DNA from 2 places in the Streptomyces sp. NPDC006261 genome. Region 2 is predicted to be linked to the other one. Evidence: riboswitches for the same ligand, from Rfam matches in the RefSeq annotation. Region 2 holds a riboswitch; the other holds the start of a gene.
The links. Region 2 has a riboswitch for glycine ahead of gcvP (aminomethyl-transferring glycine dehydrogenase). Riboswitches for the same ligand answer to the same signal wherever they lie in the genome.
Positions count from the first base shown of each region.

Region 1 (7,689 bases), on a different contig from region 2:
TTACGGTGTGAGACGGAGGTACGTCACTTCCGTGACGCCTGCGTGCCGGTGCGGAACGCCCGGAACGCGCCGGTCCCTCCGGGATATCACTTCTGGCGCTTGTAGAACGGCAGCGCGACGACCTCGTACGGCTCGTGCGTGCCCCGGATGTCCACGCCCACGCCCTCGGTACCCGGCGCGGCGAAGGCCGCGTCCACGTACGCCATGGCGATCGGCTTGCCCAGGGTGGGGGAGGGGGCGCCGGAGGTGACCTCGCCGATCACCTTGCCGTCGGCGACGACCGAGAACCCGGCGCGCGGGACGCGGCGGCCCTCGGCGATCAGGCCGACCAGCTTGCGCGGCGGGGCGCTCTCGGCGCTCTCGGCGGCGGCCTGGAGCACCTCGCGGCCCACGAAGTCGCCCTCCTTCTCGAACTTCACGACCCGGCCCAGACCCGCGTCGAACGGCGTCAGCGCCGTCGTCAGCTCGTGCCCGTACAGCGGCATGCCCGCCTCCAGGCGCAGCGTGTCCCGGCAGGAGAGGCCGCAGGGGATCAGGCCGTGCGTCCGGCCGGCGTCCGTCAGGGCCCGCCACAGCTGCTCGGCGTGCTCGGGCGCGACGAAGAGCTCGAAGCCGTCCTCGCCGGTGTAGCCGGTACGGGCGATGAGCGCCGGGACCCCGGCGACCGTACCCGGCAGGCCCGCGTAGTACTTCAGCCCGTCCAGGTCGGCGTCGGTGACGGCCTTCATGATGGCGGGGGACTCGGGGCCCTGGACCGCGAGCAGCGCGTACGCGTCCCGGTCGTCGCGCACCTCGGCGTCGAAGCCCGCCACGCGGGCGGTCAGCGCGTCCAGCACGATCTGGGCGTTGCCCGCGTTGGCGACGACCATGTACTCCGTCTCGCCGAGGCGGTAGACGATCAGGTCGTCCACGATCCCGCCGTCCTCCTGGACGATCATCGTGTAGCGGGCCCGGCCGTTGCCGACGGTGGCGATGTTGCCCACCAGCGCGTAGCTCAGGAAGGCCGCGGCCTGGGGGCCGGTGACGGTGATCTCGCCCATGTGCGACAGGTCGAAGAGCCCGGCGCGGGTGCGTACGGCGTGGTGCTCGTCGCGCTCACTGGCGTACCGCAGGGGCATGTCCCAGCCCGCGAAGTCGGTCATGGTGGCGCCGAGCGAGCGGTGCAGCGCGTCGAGGGCGGTGAGACGGGGGGCTGTGCTCATGGATACGGCTCCAGGGCATGACGACGTCAGGACGAATCCTCCCCATCTGTCATCGGAACCTGAGAGGTTCGCCGATAGCCCCTGACGGGGTATGCCCTGGAAGGGCGCGCCCCTGTTCACAGGGCTCGGCTTGCACCTTGGGTGGAGCCGCGGGGCGGCTCGCTTTTCAGATCTGCCTCATCCACGCGGTACGGGGCCTGAGAGATTCAAGGGAGGATCTTGCTCCTTCGGCGCCCGGCTCACAGTGTGGCCGGAACTCTCCCGCGCGGATTCGAACGGCCGGTATGCAGTTGGCGGGGTCATCATCGCACGCCGTGCGGCAGAGTGGGGCGGCCGGTCGGCAACGCTTGTGCGAACAGCGAGGACGGTTGTGGAGCCTTGCCGTTTCTTTACACTTCAGGGGCAGACGTGGGCGGCCCGACAGCAGGGGGATGGGCGATGGCGTTGCAGCGGTCGGTACCGACCGCGGGGGTCGCGCACGGCGCGATGCCCGCACAGCCCGGCGCACCCGCCCGGGAGCTGCCCGAACAGGCCGGAGCGCCCGTACGGGAGCTGTCCGCGGTGCCCGGCGCACCCGTACAGGAGCTGATCAGCGAGCTTGCGCCGGTGGTACGCGACCTGCGCGGGCGCACCGCCCACGGCCCGTACAGCCTCGACTTCACCCCCGGCGACATCGTGGTCGTCTCCGGGCTCCCCGGCGGAGGCAAGTCCACCCTGATCCGGCGGGCCGTGAGCGGCCCCGCCATCGACTCCCAGAACACCCGCGACCGGTGGGCCGCCGCCCTGCCCCGGTTACTTCCGTACGCCCTCTACCGCCCCCTGGTCCGCGTCGCCCACTACCTCGGGCTCTGGGCCGTCCTGCGCTCCGGCGCATCCGTGGTCGTCCACGACTGCGGCACGCAGACCTGGGTGCGCCGCTGGCTCGCCCTGCACGCCGCCCGCCGGGGCCGCACCCTGCACCTGCTCCTCCTCGACGTGGACCCCGCGACCGCCCGCCAAGGGCAGCGCGAACGCGGCAGGGGAGTCTCGGGCTACGCCTTCGCCCGGCACCGGCACGCGGTGGCCCGGCTGATCCGTGACACCGAACGGGGCTCGCTGCCGGCCGGCTGCGCCTCGGCGGTGCTGCTGGACCGGGAGGCGGCGAGCGCGCTGAACCGGATCTCCTTCACGGACGGCGAGGCCCCGGCCGCGTGTGCCGGTTAAGGTTCTGGCCGAGTGACGACAGCTGAGAGAGGCACAGAGGCAGTGGACATTCCGGCACCGGTCCAGGCACACCCCCAGCACGGGTGGCCCGCCAACGAGCTCGAAGAGGTGCTGACCGCCTCCCTCGGCGTCGCCGACGCGGGCGGTCGCCTGGTCGAGGTGCTCGGCCGCAGCTCGGTCTGGGTCCCGCTGCCGGCCGGCGGCTCGCCCACCAGCGCCGACCTCGACCTGCCGATGATCGACATCGACGGCGCCGCGTACGTCCCCGTCTTCAGCTCCGAGGGCCAGTTCCTGACCTGCGTCGGCAGCCACATGTCCTTCGCCGTGGCGCCCGCCCGCGACTTCGCCCGGGGTCTGCCCCCGCAGGTCGGCATCGCGGTGAACCCGGGCGGCGCGGTCGGCATCCCGCTGCCGCCGCCCGCCGTCGCCGAGCTCTGCCGGGCCGGGCGCACCGCTCTGGACGGGCCGGCCAGCGGCGGCCGGGTCAAGCTGTACGAGCCGGACTGGCAGCACGACCCCGTCGACTTCCTCACCACCGTCTCCGCCGAGTTCGAGGCCAGCGGCGTGGTGTCCACCGCCCGCCGGGCGCTCGCCAGCATCGAGGGCGGGGACCCCGTCCTCTTCGTGGGCGTCGAGTTCGCCACCTGGGACGGCGCGGGCCAGAGTGCCCCGATGGACGCCCTGGGACGGGCGCTCGGCCGGGTCGAGGTGCCCTGGCCGGTGAACCTGGTCCTGCTGGACGTGGCCCAGGACCTGGTGGGCGACTGGATGCGGGAGAAAGTACGCCCGTTCTACCGGCGCGAGGGCCACTGAACGTGCGGCGCGAGGGCCACTGCCCCCCGGGGGATCGCGGGCGCCGGCCGACCATGGCGTCAAGTCGGTGTCAGAAGTGGCGCATAAGCTGGTTTGATGGCGAGGCCGCTCCCGTGTGCCCGGGAGCGTCGACGGAACAATGAGGGGCGGGACCCAGGGTGAGTGCGTCAGGCACTGCGGCGGCCGGTCAGGTCGAGCACATGCTGCGCCAGGTCAGCCCCGGGCGTTTCGACGCCTACGAGGCGCTGCTCGCGGCCCTCGCCGACGGCCGGGTCTGGATGCTGCTCTGGCACGGCACGGCCGGCTCACCGGACGCGCAGTACGGGTCCATGGAGGTCGGCGGCGTCGGATACGCCCCGTGCGTCACCTCCGCCCAGGAGCTCTCCGCCAGCGGCTGGAGCCGCGCCCACGAGCTGGTCTCCGGCCGGGAGATCGCCCGCGCCCTCTTCCCCGACCGCTGGGGCATCTGGCTCAACCCGCACGCCCCCGGCGGCGGCGTCGGCATCCCCTGGCTGGACCTGCGCCGGATCTCCACCGGCCTGGACCGGCTGCCCGCGGGCCCGCTCCGGCTGACCGAACCGGCGGTGGAGCTGCCGCAGTTCTACGCCCAGCTCACCCAGAACGCCCACCGCACCCCGGCCGTCCGCTCGCTGCGCCGCGCCTGGGTGCACCCCGCGGTCGGCGTCCCCTACCTCGCGATCGGGCTCGACCTGTACGACACCGGGCGGGCCTCCGTCGACGCGGTGCGCGCGATGATGCGGCAGTCGATCGGCGCGGTCCCCGACGGGCTGCCCGTCTCCACCGTCGCCATGTCCGACGAGTACGACCCGGTCGCGATGTGGCTGCGCGCCAACGCCCGCCCGTTCTACGACCGCGAGGCGCACGCCCCCGCAGGCCCGCCGCCGGCCGCCGCCCCCGGTTACGGATATCCGCCCCAGCAGCACCGCTGAGCCGCGGGTCGTTTCGGTGCCGCCGATCCGCGGGAGGGGACCGTCCTCGCCGAACACTCCCAGATGTCCGGCTTGTTAACCGGGCCGGGAGGGATGTCCCGGAACTGGACGGTTTGTTGACTGTCCGGGTCTCGACTAGGTCTCACCGCTATCCGGACTGTTCTCTTGCGGTGCGCCCCGTCTGTAGTGTGCGGCCATCAAACCTCACCACATGGCGAACCAGGGGTGGACCCATGCGCATATTCAAGTCCCGGGCCGTCCGGGCGATCACGACAGCGGTCGCTGTCGGTCTGATCGCCACGGGCTGTTCCAGCGAGCGGGACGAGGGCGGCTCCAAGGGGGGCGACAAGGACACCTTCGTCTTCGCCGGATCCGGTGACCCCGGCTCCCTCGACCCGGCCCTCGCGAGCGACGGCGAGACGTTCCGCGTCACCCGTCAGGCCTTCGAGGCGCTGCTGGAGCACGAGCCCGGCGGCAGCAAGCTGGTCGGCGGCCTCGCCGAGAAGTGGGAGGGCGACGCGGCCGGCAAGGTCTGGACGTTCGACCTGCGCCAGGGCGTGAAGTTCCACGACGGCGAGGCGTTCAACGCCGCCGCGGTCTGCGCGAACTACGACTACTGGTTCAACTGGAAGGGCACGTACCAGTCCAGCGCGGTCTCCTACTACTGGCAGACCATCATGGGCGGGTTCGCGAAGAACGAGGACGCCGAGACGCCCAAGGCGAACTACAAGTCCTGCACCGCCAAGGACGAGAACACGGCCGTCATCGAGGTGAACGAGCCCTCGGCGAACCTGCCGGGCGGATTCTCCCTCCAGGCGCTCGCGATCCACTCGCCGAAGGCGCTCAAGGAGTACGCGAAGCAGAACGCGACCGCCAAGGGCGACGCGATCACGTACCCCAAGTACAGCCAGGAGGCCGGCACGGTCGCCGGCACCGGCCCGTACAAGATCGTGAAGTGGAACAAGGGGAACAAGGAAGTCTCCCTGGAGCGCTTCGACGGTTACTGGGGCGACAAGGCCAAGGTGAAGAACCTGGTCTTCCGCACCATCTCCACCGAGGAGACCCGCCGCCAGGCGCTCCAGGCGGGTGACATCGACGGTTACGACCTGGTCGCCCCCGCCGATGTGACGACGCTGGAGAAGCAGGGCTACGAGGTCCCGACCCGTGACGTCTTCAACATCTTCTACGTGGGCATGAGCCAGTCGGCCAACCCCGCGCTCAAGAAGGCCGAGGTCCGTCAGGCGATCACGCACGCCATCGACCGCGAGAACCTCGTCAACACCCAGCTGCCCGAGGGCGGCAAGGTCGCGACCCAGTTCATGCCCGACACGGTCGCCGGCTACTCGGACAAGGTGAAGACGTACCCGTTCGACACCACCAAGGCGAAGGACCTCCTCAAGCAGGCCGGGGAGGAGAAGCTGAGCGTCGAGTTCTGCTACCCGACCGAGGTCACCCGCCCGTACATGCCTGCTCCGCAGGACATGTTCGAGCTGATGAAGGCCGACCTGGAGAAGGCCGGCATCACCGTCAAGCCGAAGGCCATGAAGTGGGCCCCGGACTACCTGGACGCCACCGAGGCGGGCTCCTGCGCCCTGCACCTGCTCGGCTGGACCGGTGACTTCAACGACGGCTACAACTTCATCGGCACCTGGTTCGCCGGGCCCGACAAGCAGTGGGGTTTCAAGGACCGGAAGGTCTTCGACGCCGTGAACGCGGCCTCCAAGGTCACCGACACCGCCGGTCGCACCGAGGCCTACAAGAAGGCCAACGAGGCGATCATGGAGTACGTCCCGGGCGTGCCGATCTCGTCGTCCCCGCCGGCGATCGCGTTCGCCAAGAACGTCAACCCGCCGAAGGTCTCCCCGCTGACGCAGGAGAACTTCGCCGAGGTCTCCTTCAAGTAATCGCACACCAGCGGGTCCGCCCGGCCACAGCAACCAGGTGGCCGGGCGGACCCGCATCGACGCACGTGAGAAAGGGGCATGCGGGGTGCTGCGACTCGTCGTAAGAAGACTTCTCCAGCTCATTCCCACCCTGCTCGGCCTGTCGGTCCTGCTGTTCCTCTGGCTGAACCGACTGCCCGGCGGACCCGCCTCAGCGATCCTGGGCGAGCGGGCCACCGAAGCCGAAGTGGCGAGAATCAACCGTGCACTCGGGCTCGACGAGCCGGTGCACGTCCAGTACTGGCGCTTCCTGAAGCGCATCTTCGAGCTCGACCTCGGAACCTCCACCCAGACCGGGCAGCCGGTGTGGGACGAATTCGCCCTGCGCTTCCCGGCGACCGTGGAACTCAGCGTCGCCGCCATCCTGATCGCCGTGGTCGTGGGCATCCCGATGGGCTACCTCGCGGCCAAGCACCGCGGTGGCTGGCTGGACGTCGCGTCCGTCTCCGGATCGCTGCTCGGCATCTGCATCCCGGTCTTCTTCCTGGCCATGCTGCTGCGCGGGATCTTCTCCGTCCAGCTGGGCTGGTTCCCGAGCCAGGGCAGGCTCACCACCGGGCTGAACGCCACCGACATCACCGGATTCTCGGTCCTGGACGGGTTGCTGACCGGGGAGCTGGACGCGAGCTGGGACGCGATCATGCACTTGGTCCTGCCCGCCGTCGCGCTGGCCTCGATCCCGCTCGCCGTCATCGTCCGGATGACCCGGGCCAGCGTCCTGGAGGTGCTCGGCGAGGACTACATCCGCACCGCCGAGTCCAAGGGCCTGGACAAGCGCGTCGTCCGCGGACGCCACGTGCTGCGCAACGCGCTGCTGCCGGTGATCACCGCCGTCGGCCTGCTGACCGGCAGTCTGCTCTCCGGTGCGGTGCTCACCGAGTCCGTCTTCGACTTCGGCGGCATCGGCTCCTTCATCCGTACCGCGATCGACGGTCGTGACTACCCGGTCCTCGTCGGGTTCATTCTCTTCATCGCGATGGTGTACGTGCTCATCAACCTCCTGGTCGACCTCGCGTACAGCATCATCGACCCGAGAGTGCGGGTGCACTGACGTGACGATCATGACCAACAAAGCAGACAAGATCGACCGTCTCGCCGAGCTGACCCAGAGCTCCGAGTCCGTCGCCGGCACCAGCCTGTGGCGCGAGGCGTTCCGCCGGATGCGCTCCAGCAAGATGGCGATCATCGGAGCGGCGATCATCGCCGCCTTCGTGCTCGTCGCCGTCGTCGGGCCGATGCTCGCGCCGCACGGCCCCACCGCGCAGAACTGGCGCAGCGAGGTCTTCCCCAACCAGGGCAAGTTCGTCGGCATGCGCGGCGAGAACTGGTTCGGCCTGGACCACCTGGGCCGGGACATGTTCTCCCGCTGGCTCGTCGGGGCCCGCCAGACCCTCCTCGTCGGTGTGGTCTCCATGCTCATCGGCCTGATCATCGGCGCCTCGGTCGGCATCCTCTCGGGCGCCGCCGCCACCCTCGGCGGCAAGGTCGGCCAGCGCATCGACACCGTGGTCATGCGGTTCACCGACATCATGCTGTCGCTGCCGTCCCTGCTGCTGGCGGTCTCCATCGCCGCGGTGC
Region 1 is NZ_JBEXSI010000024.1:93,668-101,356, reverse strand. Features, by position in the region: gene gcvT (glycine cleavage system aminomethyltransferase GcvT) at 87-1,202, opposite strand; glycine riboswitch at 1,379-1,476, opposite strand; gene ABZ154_RS18025 (AAA family ATPase) at 1,641-2,405, shown strand; gene ABZ154_RS18020 (enhanced serine sensitivity protein SseB) at 2,448-3,218, shown strand; gene ABZ154_RS18015 (enhanced serine sensitivity protein SseB C-terminal domain-containing protein) at 3,419-4,168, shown strand; gene ABZ154_RS18010 (ABC transporter substrate-binding protein) at 4,402-6,072, shown strand; gene ABZ154_RS18005 (ABC transporter permease) at 6,158-7,162, shown strand; gene ABZ154_RS18000 (ABC transporter permease) at 7,164-7,689, shown strand, end outside.
Region 1: it holds a riboswitch for glycine, as region 2 does, so the genes downstream of both, gcvT (glycine cleavage system aminomethyltransferase GcvT) here and gcvP (aminomethyl-transferring glycine dehydrogenase) in region 2, are expected to answer to the same signal.

Region 2 (7,689 bases):
GCACGGTGGTGCTGAAGGTGCGCCGCTACGACTTCTCCACCCTGACCCGCTCCGAGACCCTCAGAGGCCCCACGGACGACCCCACGGTGGTCCGTGAGGCGGCCGCGAGGCTGCTGGAGGCGGTGGACACCACCGGGGGCGTACGGCTCCTGGGCGTGGGTGTCACGGGGCTCGCGGACTTCACGCAGGAGGATCTGTTCGCGCAGGCCGCGGACGCCCGGGAGCTGGCGGCGCGGTCCGAGGCACCCGAGAAGCCGGTCGCCGAAGAGGGCGGGGGGCCGGCGGACGAGGAGCCCGCGCGGGAGGGCGCCGAGCAGCTCGCCGCCCGGCGTTGGCCCGCCGGACACGACGTACGCCACGCGGTGCTCGGACACGGCTGGGTGCAGGGGAGCGGGGTGGGCCGGGTGACGGTCCGGTTCGAGGAGCCCGGGGGGCCGGTCGGCCGGGTCGTCACGTTCCGGATCGACGATCCGGAGCTGAGCCCGGCCGATCCCATGCCGCTGGTCCGCGACCCGGTCGACTACTCCTCCTGGCCGGCCAGTCTGCCGAAGTCACGGTCGGGGCCGGTCTCCGCCGCCGGCGGGGAGTCCAGGCCGTAATGGCGGTAGAGCTGAAGCTCCTGCTCCGGGGAGAGGTGCCGGCCGACGCCGAAGTCCGGGGCGCCCTTGATCAGCGCGCGGTCGAACGGGACCCGCAGCTCGTCCTCGACGAATTCGCTGGGTTCCAGCGGGACGAAGGCGTCCCGGCTGAACAGGCCGGTGCGGACGGCCGCCCACTCGGGCACGCCGGTCGCGTCGTCGAGATAGACCTCATCCACCGTTCCGATCCTGGTGCCCTTGCGGTCGAAGGCCTTGCGGCCGATCAGGCGGCGCGGATCGATGTCGGTCTGCACGGTGCCTCCCACTGGTCGCCACTGCCTCAAGGGTGGTCCCCTGTCACTTCAGGGTGATCCCCTGTCGCTCCACCAGCACCAGACAAGTGCAGATCCGTGGCGTCGGCCACTCGAGAACTCCACGGGGATGGCCGCTGGTAGGCTGGCAGGTGGCTGCTGACCCCGTGCGGGAGAGTCCTCCGGTGCGGAATCCGGAGGCGCCGAAGGAGCAAATCCTCCCCGGAATCTCTCAGGCCCCCGTACCGCGCGGACGAGGTCACTCTGGAAAGCAGGGCGGGTTCGTGCGGGCACATGCCGGGACGGACCGGACCCTCACCGACGGTGAAAGTCGGCACGCCCCCGGGCGGGCCGGTGAAGCTCTCAGGTTGAGATGACAGAGGGGGAGGCCGTTCGGGCACCCGCGCCGTGGTGCCCCTCGCAGGTCGTGACAGACCAGGAGGCCTCCACCATGACCCCCCGTCGCACTCCGCTCTCCCAGCTGGAGCAGGGCATTCCGTTCGAGCAGCGCCACATAGGGCCCGACGCCGGAGCCCAGGCGAAGATGCTCGCCCAGGTCGGCTACGGCTCCCTCGACGAGCTGACCGCCGCCGCGGTGCCCGACGTGATCAAGAGTGCGGAGGCCCTGAACCTTCCCTCGGCGCGCACCGAGGCCGAGGTGCTCGCCGAGCTGCGGTCGCTGGCCGACCGCAACAAGGTGCTCGCCCCGATGATCGGCCTCGGTTACTACGGCACCTTCACGCCACCCGTCATCCTGCGCAACGTCATGGAGAACCCCGCGTGGTTCACGGCCTACACGCCGTACCAGCCGGAGATCTCCCAGGGCCGCCTGGAGGCGCTGCTCAACTTCCAGACGATGGTCGCCGAGCTGACCGGGCTGCCCACCTCCGGCGCCTCTCTGCTCGACGAGGGCACCGCGGCCGCCGAGGCCATGGCGCTCGCCCGGCGCGTCGGCAAGGTGAAGAACGGCGTCTTCCTGATCGACGCCGACACCCTGCCCCAGACCATCGCGGTGATCCAGACCCGCGCCGAGCCGACCGGCGTCGAGGTCGTCGTCGCGGACCTCGGTGACGGCATCCCCGCCGAGATCGCCGAGCGCGGCGTCTTCGGCGTCCTGCTCCAGTACCCGGGCGCCTCCGGTGCCGTGCGGGCCATCGAGCCCGTCATCGAGCAGGCCCACGACCTGGGCGCGATCGTCACCGTCGCCGCCGACCTGCTGGCCCTCACGCTGCTCACCTCGCCCGGCGCGCTCGGCGCGGACATCGCGGTCGGCACCACCCAGCGCTTCGGCGTTCCGATGGGCTTCGGCGGTCCGCACGCCGGCTTCATGGCGGTCCGCGAGAAGTTCGCCCGCTCCCTGCCCGGCCGCCTCGTCGGCGTCTCCGTCGACGCGGACGGCAACAGGGCCTACCGCCTCGCCCTGCAGACCCGCGAGCAGCACATCCGCCGCGAGAAGGCCACCAGCAACATCTGTACGGCTCAGGTGCTGCTCGCCGTCATGGCCGGGATGTACGCCGTCTACCACGGCCCCGACGGACTGCGCACGATCGCCCGGCGCACCCACCGCTACGCCACGATCCTCGCCGAGGGTCTGCGTGCCTCCGGAGCCGACGTCGTGCACGGAGCCTTCTTCGACACCCTGACCGTCAAGGCGCCCGGCAAGGCTGCGGAGATCGTCGCGGATGCCCGCGAGCGCGGGGTCAATCTCCGCCGTGTCGACGCCGACCACGTCTCCATCGCCTGCGACGAGACCACCACCCGGGCCCAGCTCTCCGCCGTCTGGGCCGCCTTCGGCGCCGACGCCGACATCGAGGCGCTGGACGGCTCGGCCGCCGACGCGCTGCCGGATGCGCTGCTGCGCTCCGACGACATCCTGACCCACCCCGTCTTCCACCAGCACCGCTCCGAGACGGCGATGCTGCGCTACCTGCGCAAGCTCGCCGACCGGGACTACGCGCTGGACCGCGGCATGATCCCGCTCGGCTCCTGCACCATGAAGCTGAACGCGACCGCCGAGATGGAGTCCATCACCTGGCCCGAGTTCGGCGCGCTGCACCCGTTCGCCCCGGCCGAGCAGGCGCAGGGCTTCCTCACGCTCATCCGTGAGCTGGAGGAGCGCCTCGCCGAGGTCACCGGTTACGACGCCGTCTCCATCCAGCCGAACGCCGGCTCCCAGGGCGAGTTCGCCGGCCTGCTGGCGGTCCGGGCGTACCACCGGGCGAACGGCGACGACCAGCGCACCGTCTGCCTGATCCCCTCGTCCGCGCACGGCACCAACGCCGCGAGCGCGGTCATGGCGGGCATGAAGGTCGTCGTGGTGAAGACCGCCGACGACGGCGAGGTCGACATCGCGGACCTGCGGGCCAAGATCGAGCAGTACCGCGACGAGCTGGCGGTGCTCATGATCACCTACCCCTCCACGCACGGGGTCTTCGAGGAGCACGTCGCCGACATCTGCGGCGAGGTGCACGACGCGGGCGGCCAGGTCTACGTCGACGGCGCCAACCTCAACGCACTGGTCGGGCTCGCCAAGCCCGGCAAGTTCGGTGGCGACGTCTCCCACCTGAACCTGCACAAGACCTTCTGCATCCCGCACGGCGGCGGCGGCCCCGGCGTCGGCCCGGTCGGCGTCCGCGCGCACCTCGCCCCGTACCTCCCCAGCCATCCGCTCCAGCCCGCCGCGGGCCCGGAGACCGGCGTGGGCCCGATCTCGGCCGCCCCGTGGGGCTCGGCGGGCATCCTGCCGATCTCGTGGGCGTACGTCCGCCTGATGGGCGGCGAGGGGCTCAAGCGGGCCACACAGGTCGCCGTGCTGGCCGCCAACTACATCGCCAAGCGCCTGGAGCCGCACTTCCCGATCCTGTACAACGGCCCGGCCGGACTGGTCGCGCACGAGTGCATCGTGGACCTGCGGCCGATCTCCAAGGCGACCGGCGTCTCCATCGACGATGTCGCCAAGCGCCTGATCGACTACGGCTTCCACTCGCCGACCATGTCGTTCCCGGTGGCCGGCACGCTGATGATCGAGCCGACCGAGAGCGAGGACCTGGCCGAGCTCGACCGGTTCTGCGACACCATGATCGCGATCCGCGCCGAGATCGAGAAGGTCGCCTCCGGCGAGTGGAGCGCGGACGACAACCCGCTGGCCAACGCCCCGCACACGGCGGCCGCGCTCGGCGGCGACTGGGACCACGGCTACAGCCGCGAGGAGGCCGTCTTCCCGGCCGGGGTGTCCGCCGCGGACAAGTACTGGCCGCCGGTCCGTCGTATCGACGGTGCCTTCGGCGACCGCAACCTGGTCTGCTCCTGCCCGCCGCTGGAGGAGTACGACAACTGACGCTCAGGGGCATACGCCTGACATGCGTCGGGGCCGGTGCGGGGATCTCCCCGGGCCGGCCCCTTCTCCGTACAGCGCTGTTCCGTCCGCCCTCAGGCGGCTTTCACCACGCGGCCCGCCGCCGGCGGCCGGTGCGGTGCGATGATCTGCCCGTCCGGCAGTAGCTCGCCGGTGTCCTCGAAGAGCAGGACACCGTTGCACAGAAGGCTCCAGCCCTGTTCCGGGTGGTGTGCCGTCAGGCGGGCCGCCTCCCTGTCGGGGGAGTCGGCGGTGGGGCAGGGTGGCTGGTGCTGGCACATGGATGGGTTCTTTCGCTGCGTCGAGTCGAGTGTCCTGCGGCTGGATGAGAGGTTCATGGCCGCCCCCGTATCAGTCGGTCCGGTCCCAGTGTTGCCCTACGGGGGTGATTCCGCAGGGATTTCGCTGCAGCTCCCGTACTCCTCTCATGACGCATCACCCGCGCGGACGGTTCACCGCAACTGCACTGTCCCTTCGGGTGGTTCGGGGTGGCCGGTACGGGCTAGTCCGAGTGGGTAAGGGGGAGCCCCCGTCATGACCCGTTCCGTCACGAGGCGTTCGGGTCACCACGGGGGCCGGTCGTCCTCGGCCGCCGGTCAGGCGGAGCTGAGCAGCGGGCCGGGTGCCACGCGCAGGGTCATGACGGGCAGCAGATCGGCGACCCGGTGCGGCCGGTGCGCTGCGATGCCCGGTGGCGCCGGCGCCAGGGGTACCAGGACGTCGGTCGGGGCCAGTACCCCGCCGGAGGCGTCAGCGGCGCCGTCGTCGGGGTTGTCGTGCAGCCAGAGGGTGAGCATGTACAGCTCGGGGATGGAGAGAAGTCTCGCCTGGTACGCCGTGGGTGAGGCCTCCGCCTGGCGGACCGCGAGCTCCGTCGAGGCGAGATAGGGGCCCTCGAAGAAGTGCGAGAAGCTCCAGCCGTCCGGCGTGAGCAGGGTGTCCGCGGCGGCGATCGCCCGGCCTTCGCTCCGGATCAGGAAGCGCCAGGCCGCGAGGCGGGTTCTAGGTGCGGTCCTGGTCGGAGCGATCCGGTCCAGGACGTGCACGGGAAGCGGCAGTTCGGGGCTGAGCGGTCCCTGGACGGACCGGAGAGCGGATGTGCGAGCCTCGCGGACCGCGGTGGGAGAACCGAGGGCCGCGAGAACACTGCGCAGGGCGGGCGCGGGAGCCGAGGGGACATGCAGCGGCATAGTGGGTCGCCTCTCACTTGGAGACACGGTGATGCGTGGGCGGGTGCAGACGGCGCTGTCGGCGTGCGGGGCCAGAGGAGGCCTATGACGGGCCGGTTGCGTCAACTCTCTGCCTCGTCAGGCGAAGTTTATACGACACGTGTTCACCCAGTGTTTCCGCTAGCTGCCGGGGATATTTCGCGCAAGGCGACATCCGGACTTGGAAATGCGGTTTTCCTGGTGATTTGATCGGCCGTTTTCGGCTCCGGTCTGCGCCTCATTCGGCGGAGCGGTAGGCCGAAACTCGTCGGTGTTTCCACCACGCACTCTCCTGGTGAAAATGCCGCTCGCCGGGTGCCCCGGGAATGTGCCCCCGGTCTCCGTCAACCAGCCTACCGGGTTTCCGGGCGCCTGTGGGGCGTTACGGATCACTCCCACTGGGCATTATCGATCGTGATGCGCGCGGCCCGGTCGGCGGGCCGACCACTGGAGGAGGGACCCCTCGATGGGGGAGAAGGTCGTGGCGGGAGCCGTTGACCTGTCCGATCGGCAGGCATACCGCACCAAGCTGAACCAGTGCCTGGAGGGGCTGGGCAGACTCCTGGCGGAGCGGAGGTTCGACCGTCCCCGAAACCTGATGGGGCTGGAGATAGAGCTGAATCTCGCGGGCTCCGACGGCATGCCCCGGATGATGAATCAGGAAGTGCTCCAGCGCATCGCGAGCCGGGATTTCCAGACCGAACTCGGGATGTTCAATCTGGAAGTAAATATCGTTCCGCACCGGCTCGGCGGCCGGGTATTCGATCAGCTCTCGGAGGAGTTGCGGACCGGTCTCGCCTACGCCCACCGCAAGGCCGGTGAGGTGGACGCGGGGATCGTCATGATCGGAATCCTGCCCACGCTCGGCGAGCACGACGTGGTCTCGGCGAATCTTTCGGACGTGGACCGCTACACCCTGCTCAACGACCAAATGGCGGCGGCCCGGGGGGAGGATTTCACCCTGGATATCGAAGGCGTCGATCACCTGGTCTGTTCCTCGCCCTCGATCGCCCCCGAATCCGCCTGCACCTCGGTCCAGTTGCATCTGCAGGTGACGCCCGCGCGTTTCGCGGACGTGTGGAACGCCGCCCAGGCGATCGCCTCCGTCCAGATCGCGCTGGGCGCCAACGCCCCGTTCCTCTTCGGCAAGGAGCTCTGGCGGGAGTCCCGTCCCCCGCTGTTCCAGCAGGCCACCGACGTACGGCCGCCGGAGCTGGCGAACCAGGGGGTGCGGCCCAGGACCTGGTTCGGGGAGCGGTGGATCACCTCCGCCTATGAGCTCTTCGAGGAGAACCTGCGCTACTTCCCGCCGCTGCTCCCCATCTGCGACGACGAGGAGCCGCTGCGGGTCCTCGACGAGGGAGGGGTGCCGGAGCTTGCCGAGCTGGTCCTGCACAACGGGACGGTCTACCGCTGGAACCGCCCGGTGTACGGGATGGCCGGCGGCGTCCCGCACCTGCGGGTGGAGAACCGGGTCCTGCCGGCCGGGCCGACCGTCACGGACGTGATCGCCAACGCCGCCTTCTACTACGGACTCGTCCGGGCGCTCGCCGAGGAGTCCCGGCCGGTGTGGAGCAAGCTGCCGTTCGAGGCCGCGGCCGAGAACTTCACCGAGGCCTGCCGCCACGGCATCGATGCCGAACTGCTCTGGCCGCGCTCCGGCCGCGCCGGTGGACTGGCCAGGATCCCCGCCGTACAGCTCGTTCGGGAGGAGCTGCTCCCGCTGGCCGCGGCCGGTCTTGATGCCTGGCACATCGAGCCCGTCGACCGCGACCGCTACCTCGGGGTCATCGAGGAGCGCTGCAAGCGGCGGGTCAACGGGGCCTCCTGGCAGGTCGCCACGTACCACCGGGCGCTGGAGGCCGGGCTCGGCCCGGAGGCGGCGCTGGCGGCGACCACCCGGCGCTACGCCGAGCTGATGCACGCCGGGGAACCGGTGCACACCTGGCCGGTGGGGTTCCCGGCACCCTGAGGCAGGCTCGTACGGCGGCGTGCTTCCGTGCGGGGGCACGCGCTTCCGCACGAGGACGGGGGCGGCGTTCCGGTCGGGACGCCGCCCTCACTCCTGCGCGGCGCGTCCGTTCTGCCCGGCCGTCATGATGGCCTGGAGGATGACGGCCTGGATCTCCGCCGGGTCGCTCACCTCGTACCCGTCGCCCCCCGTGATCCGTGCGATCTCGGCCACCTCCTCGCGGTCGGCGTCCGGGCCCACCGCGATGGCGATGACCGGAACGGGA
Region 2 is NZ_JBEXSI010000064.1:28,570-36,258, reverse strand. Features, by position in the region: gene ABZ154_RS29915 (DNA polymerase IV) at 1-599, shown strand, start outside; gene ABZ154_RS29910 (PRC-barrel domain-containing protein) at 521-892, opposite strand; glycine riboswitch at 1,050-1,147, shown strand; gene gcvP (aminomethyl-transferring glycine dehydrogenase) at 1,341-4,226, shown strand; gene ABZ154_RS29900 (DUF5999 family protein) at 4,319-4,525, opposite strand; gene ABZ154_RS29895 (hypothetical protein) at 4,841-5,434, opposite strand; gene ABZ154_RS29890 (glutamate--cysteine ligase) at 5,919-7,424, shown strand; gene ABZ154_RS29885 (substrate-binding and VWA domain-containing protein) at 7,512-7,689, opposite strand, start outside.